One region of the Bradyrhizobium sp. AZCC 1719 genome, then DNA from elsewhere that is predicted to be linked to it. Evidence: riboswitches for the same ligand, from Rfam matches in the RefSeq annotation. Region 1 holds a riboswitch; the other holds the start of a gene.
What was found. A riboswitch is a leader RNA that binds a small molecule or an ion and turns the genes downstream of it on or off. The one in region 1 is predicted to bind S-adenosylmethionine.
Positions count from the first base shown of each region.

Region 2: it holds a riboswitch for S-adenosylmethionine, as region 1 does, so the genes downstream of both, V1292_RS10675 (O-succinylhomoserine sulfhydrylase) here and metX (homoserine O-acetyltransferase MetX) in region 1, are expected to answer to the same signal.

Region 1 is NZ_JAZHRU010000001.1:859,974-863,380, reverse strand. It holds gene hisC (histidinol-phosphate transaminase) at 1-26, opposite strand, end outside; gene V1292_RS04125 (chorismate mutase) at 55-903, opposite strand; SAM riboswitch at 1,067-1,146, shown strand; gene metX (homoserine O-acetyltransferase MetX) at 1,229-2,431, shown strand; gene metW (methionine biosynthesis protein MetW) at 2,433-3,101, shown strand.
Region 2 is NZ_JAZHRU010000001.1:2,255,179-2,258,585, forward strand. It holds gene V1292_RS10670 (SGNH/GDSL hydrolase family protein) at 1-604, shown strand, start outside; gene V1292_RS10675 (O-succinylhomoserine sulfhydrylase) at 778-1,971, opposite strand; SAM riboswitch at 2,044-2,123, opposite strand; gene V1292_RS10680 (2'-deoxycytidine 5'-triphosphate deaminase) at 2,243-3,349, shown strand; gene V1292_RS10685 (alpha/beta hydrolase) at 3,371-3,407, opposite strand, start outside.

The DNA of each region.
Region 1 (3,407 bases):
CCGGGATTCGGCACGGGGCGGTTCATCTTCAACTCCGGAATTTCGGGCGGCGTTTCAGGGCTTCGCCGACCCGTTCGGGGGCACCGTATAGCGTGTTGCGTGGCTGCCGACGAGAGCCGACGAGCGCACCGAGGCGCCGGCCTGGATCAGGGCGGTCTTGATCTTTTCGAACCCGCTGCCGGCGTCCGACACCAAAAGCGCCGCACCGTCGAAAGCGGTATCGGGCACCGCGACGATTTCGGCGAGCGGGGCGAGGGCGCGGGCGATATCGGCGTTCCACCCCGAGACGCGGACGCTCCACATCTGCACCTCCGTCACCATGGCATCATCGGCGACGCGCGAGATCACGAACACCGGCAGCGCGGCCGGATGATCGGCGCGTTCGAGGAACGGCAGGCGGGCAATGATTTTTGGTGCGCCTTCGGCTTCCAGCGCACTCCACCACGGCGTGCGGCTCGAGACCGCCGAGACCAGCGCCAGATCGCCCTTGGATTTCGCGACGGCTTCAACCGCGGCCTGTGCGCTGAAATGGCCGACATAGGGCACGACAAAGCCGAAGTGAAACCGCGCCGAATCCCGCATCGCCGGCTCGCCGATCGAGACGTCCGCGTGTACCGAGAACGGCGCCTGGACATAAGTAAAGGTCGAGATGATGACGCGCCAGATGCTCTCGATGGTGTCTAACGGCAGGATGCCGCGATGGCGCTCGACCAGGCTGCGCATCATGCTGGCCTCTCGCGCGGGTCGGAACGCCGAGCCCACCTCCTGGGTCTGCTTCACCTGGATCAGCCGGTCGATGATGTCGCCGCGCGCCATCAAGAGGCGATGGACCTGCTCGTCGATCGCGTCGATCTCCTTGCGCAATTCCTGCAGCGAGGGCGGAGCCGGGGGAGCCTTGGACATGTTAAAACCTTCAGCGCCGGATCGGTCTGAAATCACCACCCAGCAAGGGCATTGATTAGAAAAGACGGCCGTCGAAAGCAAAGAGAAACGTCAGATCCGCCATGATCGCTGCAGGGTTAACCATGCGGCTGCCTTGACGGGGGGCCTGCTTCGGACTAGCTTTGTTCCATTCCGTGGTCATTTGAGCCGGCCGGCTTGCAGCCACGTTAAACAACTCGCTAAACAGGCCGGGGACAGATTGATCCCGGCCGAACCTTTCGTTCAGGCCGGGTTTTTTACGGCCTGATTTCTGTCGTTAAGGACCTCCGCGAGGAGGAAGGTCGGGATGACACAATTGCAGTCGGTATCCAGTCCGTCGATTCACAGCGAGGACCGCGCCCATGAGGCCGATCATCCGACCTCGCCGGTGGTCAAATTCGGCATCGAGCAGCCCTTGAAGCTCGATTGCGGCATCGATCTCGCGCCATTCCAGATCGCGTACCAGACCTATGGCGAGTTGAACGCCGACCGCTCCAACGCGATCCTGATCTGCCACGCGCTGACGCTGGACCAGCATGTCGCCAACGTGCATCCTCTGACCGGCAAGGCCGGCTGGTGGGAAATCATGGTCGGTCCAGGGCGCCCGCTCGATACCGACAGATATTTCATCATCTGTTCGAACGTGATCGGCGGTTGCATGGGATCGACCGGTCCGGCCTCGACCAACCCGGCGACCGGCAAGGCGTGGGGACTGGATTTTCCGATCATCACCATCCCCGACATGGTCCGCGCGCAGGCCATGTTGCTCGACCGGCTGGGCATCCAAACATTGTTGTGCGTCATAGGCGGCTCGATGGGCGGCATGCAGGTGCTGCAATGGACGGCAGCCTATCCGGAACGGGTGTTTTCCGCGCTGCCGGTCGCCTGCTCGACGCGCCATTCGGCGCAAAACATCGCGTTTCACGAACTCGGCCGGCAGGCCGTGATGGCTGATCCGGACTGGCACCATGGGCGCTATTTCGAGCGCAGCACGCATCCGCACCGCGGACTGGCGGTGGCGCGCATGGCGGGGCACATCACCTATCTTTCCGACGCTGCGCTGCATCGCAAGTTCGGGCGGCGGATGCAGGACCGCGAACTGCCGACGTTTTCGTTCGACGCGGATTTCCAGGTCGAAAGCTATCTGCGCTATCAGGGCTCGTCGTTCGTCGAGCGCTTCGATGCCAACAGCTACCTCTATCTGACGCGCGCGATGGATTATTTCGATATCGCCGCCGACCATGACGGCGTGCTGGCGGAAGCGTTTCGCGGCATCAAGACCCGCTTCTGCGTGGTGTCGTTCACGTCCGACTGGCTGTTTCCGACCTCGGAATCGCGCGCGCTGGTGCATGCGCTGAATGCTTCGAGCGCGCGGGTGTCGTTCGCCGAGATCGAGACCGACCGCGGCCACGATGCCTTCCTGCTCGACGTGCCCGAGTTCTTCGACATTTCTCGCGCCTTCCTGGAATCCGCGGGCAAGTCGCGCGGTCTCGATGGTACAGGTGGCTGACATGGCCCTTCAGGAACAAGCATTGCCGCTCGGCGGCGTCGCGCCCGACCGCACGGGCAAATATCGCACCGACCATCTCCTCGTCGCCGAAATGATTGCGGCCGGCTCAAAAGTGCTCGACGTCGGCTGTGGCGACGGCGAGTTGCTGCAGCTCCTGGAGAGCCGCGGCATCGATGGCCGCGGCATCGAGCTGTCGCGCGAGGGCGTCAACCGCTGCGTCGCCAAGGGGCTCGCCGTGGTGCAGGGCGACGCCGACACCGATCTCGTCAATTATCCGGACGATGCCTTCGATTACGTCATCCTGTCGCAGACGCTGCAGGCGACGCGGCAGCCGAAGCCGGTCCTGGAAAACCTGCTGCGCATCGGCCGGCGCGCGATCGTGTCGTTCCCGAATTTCGGCTTCTGGAAGATGCGGCTGCAGTTACTCGTCGGCGGCCACATGCCGCGTACCGAAAATCTCCCCGCCACCTGGTACGACACGCCGAACATCCATTTCTGCACGATCAAGGACTTCGTGCAGCTCTGCGACGAGATCAACGTCAAGATGGAGCGCGCCGTCGCGCTCGATCTCTACGGCCGCCCGGTGCCGCTGAACCTGCCCTGGTGGGTCTGGAACATGTTCGGCGAGCAGGGCGTGTTTTTGCTGAGTAGGGGCGGGAAGGGGAAGTGACGCCGTCAAACCGCCACCAGCGCGACCCGGATCGCGCACCATTGTGAGGTAAGCACGCTGCCAGGGCTCCCTCCCCCCTTGCGGGGGAGGGTTGGGGAGAGGGGTAAGCCCCGGCTCCGGCGGAAGAGATACGGTGAGCTCAACATGGCTCGCATCGCGAGAAAGTCTTCGCAGAGGCTATCTTTATCCGTCCAACGACGGAGCAAGCGGCACCCCTCTCCCTAACCCTCTCCCGCAAGGGGAGAGGGAACCCATGCGCCGGTACATCCCTCACACGTGGTTGTCACGCCGAGGCGCAACTTGCAG
Region 2 (3,407 bases), 1.4 Mb from region 1:
CCAGGGGTACGGCTCCAGTTCACCGGAATTCACCTATCCGAACCGGCTGGCGGCGCAGCTACGCCGCAAATATCCGACAGCCGACATCTCCGTGGTCAATGCCGGCAAGGGCGGCGAGGACGCGCCGGAAATGATGAAGCGGCTGCAGACCTCCGTGATCGACTTGCGTCCGGATCTGGTGATCTGGCAGGTCGGCACCAATGCGGTGCTGCGCAACCTCGATCCCGCCGAGACCGCCAAGCTCATCGACGAGGGCATCGCACGCATTCAGGCTGCGGGCTCCGACGTCGTGCTGATCGATCCGCAATATTCGCCGCGGGTCAACGAGCACGCCGAAAGCGCCGGCAAGATGATGAAGCTCTTGAACAAGACGGCCGAGCTTCGCAAGGTCGGCGTCTTCCCGCGCTTCGCGGTGATGAAGGACTGGCACGAGCGGCAGGCGATTCCGATCGAGAATTTCGTGATCGCCGACGGCCTGCACATGAGCGACTGGGGCTATGCCTGCTTCGCCCAACTGCTCGGCGACGACATCATCAAATCGGTCGGCCAGATCAAGCTCGGCGTCGCCGTGCCGTCGGACGTGCGAGCCTATCGGCCGATGTGACCTCTTACCCTCCCCTGGAGGGGGAGGGTCGACGCGCGTGAAACGCGCGACGGGGTGGGGTGACGGTCCCTCCACTCGAACAGTACCCGAGTGGAGAGATCACCCCACCCCGTCTCGCATTTCGCTGCGCTCAACGCGAGCCGACCCTCCCCCTCCAGGGGAGGGTAAGCACCTTACGCCTTCTCCAGCGCCTGGGCAAAATCCTCGATCAGATCATCCGCATGCTCGAGCCCGGCTGAGAAGCGGATAAAGCCTTCGCTGATGCCGAGCTCGGCGCGCGCCTCTGGCGTCAGCCGTTGATGCGTCGTCGTCGCGGGATGGGTGACGAGGCTCTTGCTATCGCCGAGATTGTTGGAGATGCGCGAGATCTGCAACGCATTGAGGACGCGGAAGGCGGCGGCTTTGCCGCCCTTGACCTCGAAGCCGATCAGCGTCGAGCCGCCGCGCATCTGCTTCTTCACCAGCTCCGCTTGCGGATGATCGGCGCGGCCAGGATAGATCAGTCGCGCAATCTTCGGATGGCTTGCCAACGCCTCGGCGATTTTCGCCGCGTTGTCGGTCTGCGCGCGTACCCGCACGCCCAGCGTCTCCAGTCCCTTGAGCAGGACCCACGCGTTGAAGGGAGAGAGCGATGGCCCGGTCTGGCGCATGAAGTTGTGAATGTGCTCTGCGATGAAGGCTTCGGACGAGAGAATAATGCCGCCGAGGCAGCGCCCTTGACCGTCGATATGTTTGGTCGCGGAGTAGACCACGACATCGGCGCCGAGCGAAAGCGGGCTCTGCCAGATCGGCGTGGCAAAGACGTTATCGACGACCAGCCGCGCGCCGCCCTTGTGCGCGATGCCGGCGATCGCCGGAATATCGAGCACGTCGAGCGTCGGGTTGGTCGGGCTCTCCAGGAAGAAGGTCTTGGTGTTGGGCCGCAATGCGCGCTGCCATTGGTCGAGATCGAGGCCGTCGACCAGCGTCGTTTCGATCCCGTAGCGCGGCAGGAGGTCCTGCACGACGTAAAGGCACGAGCCGAACAGGGCTTTCGAGGCCACCACATGGTCGCCGGCTCTGAGCGGCGCGAGGATCGCGGTCGTCACCGCGGCCATGCCGGTGGCGGTGGAGCGTGCAGCTTCCGCGCCTTCGAGCTCGATCATTCGGCGCTCGAACATTGAAATCGTGGGATTGGAATAGCGGGAATAGATAAAGCCGGGATCCTCGCCCTTGAAGCGCGCCTCGCATTGCTCCGCGCTGTCGTAGACATAGCCTTGGGTGAGAAACAGCGCTTCCGACGTCTCGCCGAATTGCGAGCGCAGCGTGCCGCCATGGACGAGGCGGGTTTCGGGACGAAAACGCTTGGTAGAACCAACTTCAGACATGTGACCTCCGCCGTGACCAGTAAGAAAATGGTCACAAAAAAACCGGCCTGGAAAAATCTCCACAGGCCGGGATCACACGTGTCCCCGGCCTGTTTAGCTACTTATTTAACGTGGCTGCAAGCCGGCCGGCTCAAATCACCACGGGATAAGTCATGCTGATATTCGCTTGCGCCCTTTCAGTCAAGGCGGCCATCGGATAACCCCTAAAAGCCCATATTTACGAGGTTTGGATGACATTTGGGCATCCAGGGCCACCTCAGAGGACCGCGCCGTGTCGTTCACGCTTCCGCCCGACGGTAACGGAATTCTACCCGACCGCATGATCGCGGCGATGGCGGATGCGGGCCTCATCCTGCCGGCCTATCCGTTTGTCGAGAGCCAGATCCAGCCCGCAAGCCTCGATTTGCGCCTTGGTGATGTTGCCTACCGGGTGCGCGCGAGCTTCCTGCCTGGTCCGGGCGCGACCGTCGCCGAGCGCATCGACGAATTGAAGCTGCATGAAATAAATCTCTCCGACGGCGCGGTACTGGAGACCAATTGCGTCTATATCGTGCCGCTCCTGGAAAGCCTCGCGCTGCCGCCGGAGATCGTGGCCGCCGCCAATCCGAAGAGTTCGACCGGCCGGCTCGACGTCTTCACCCGCGTGATTGCCGACGGCACCCGCCGCTTCGATATGATCGGCGCGGGCTATCACGGCCCGCTCTATGCCGAGATCAGCCCAAAGACGTTTCCGGTGCTGCTGCGCGAGGGCTCGCGGCTATCACAAGTGCGTTTCCGCACCGGCGACGCCATCCTCAATGCCGACGAACTCGACGCGCTGCATGGCGCCGAGCGCCTGGTCGATATCGATGACGCCGATCTCGCCAATGGCGTGGCGCTGTCGGTCGATCTCTCCGGCGAGAACACCAGCGGCTTCGTCGGCTACCGCGCCAAGCGCCATACTGGTGTGGTCGATATCGACCGCCGCGGCGGCTATGCGGTCGATGAATTCTGGGAACCGATCCCGGCTCGATCAGACGGCAGCCTCATCCTCGATCCCGGCGAGTTCTACATCCTGGCCTCGAAGGAGGCCGTGCAGGTGCCGCCGGATTACGCCGCCGAAATGGTGCCATTCGATCCCCTGGTCGGCGAATTCCGCGTGCATTACGCCGGATTCTTCGATCCCGGCTTCGGCTATGCCGGCGCTGGCGGGCAGGGTGCGCGCGCCGTGCTCGAAGTGCGCTCGCGCGAGGTGCCGTTCATCCTCGAGCACGGCCAGATCGTCGGGCGCCTGGTCTACGAGAAAATGCTGTCGCGGCCCGATGCGATGTACGGCCAGCGCATCGGCTCGAACTATCAGGCGCAGGGGTTGAAGCTCTCCAAGCACTTCCGGGTCTGACCGCCTGCGCCAGACCGCGCCTCAGTCGCGCACGTCAGAGATAAACTCGCCGATCTGC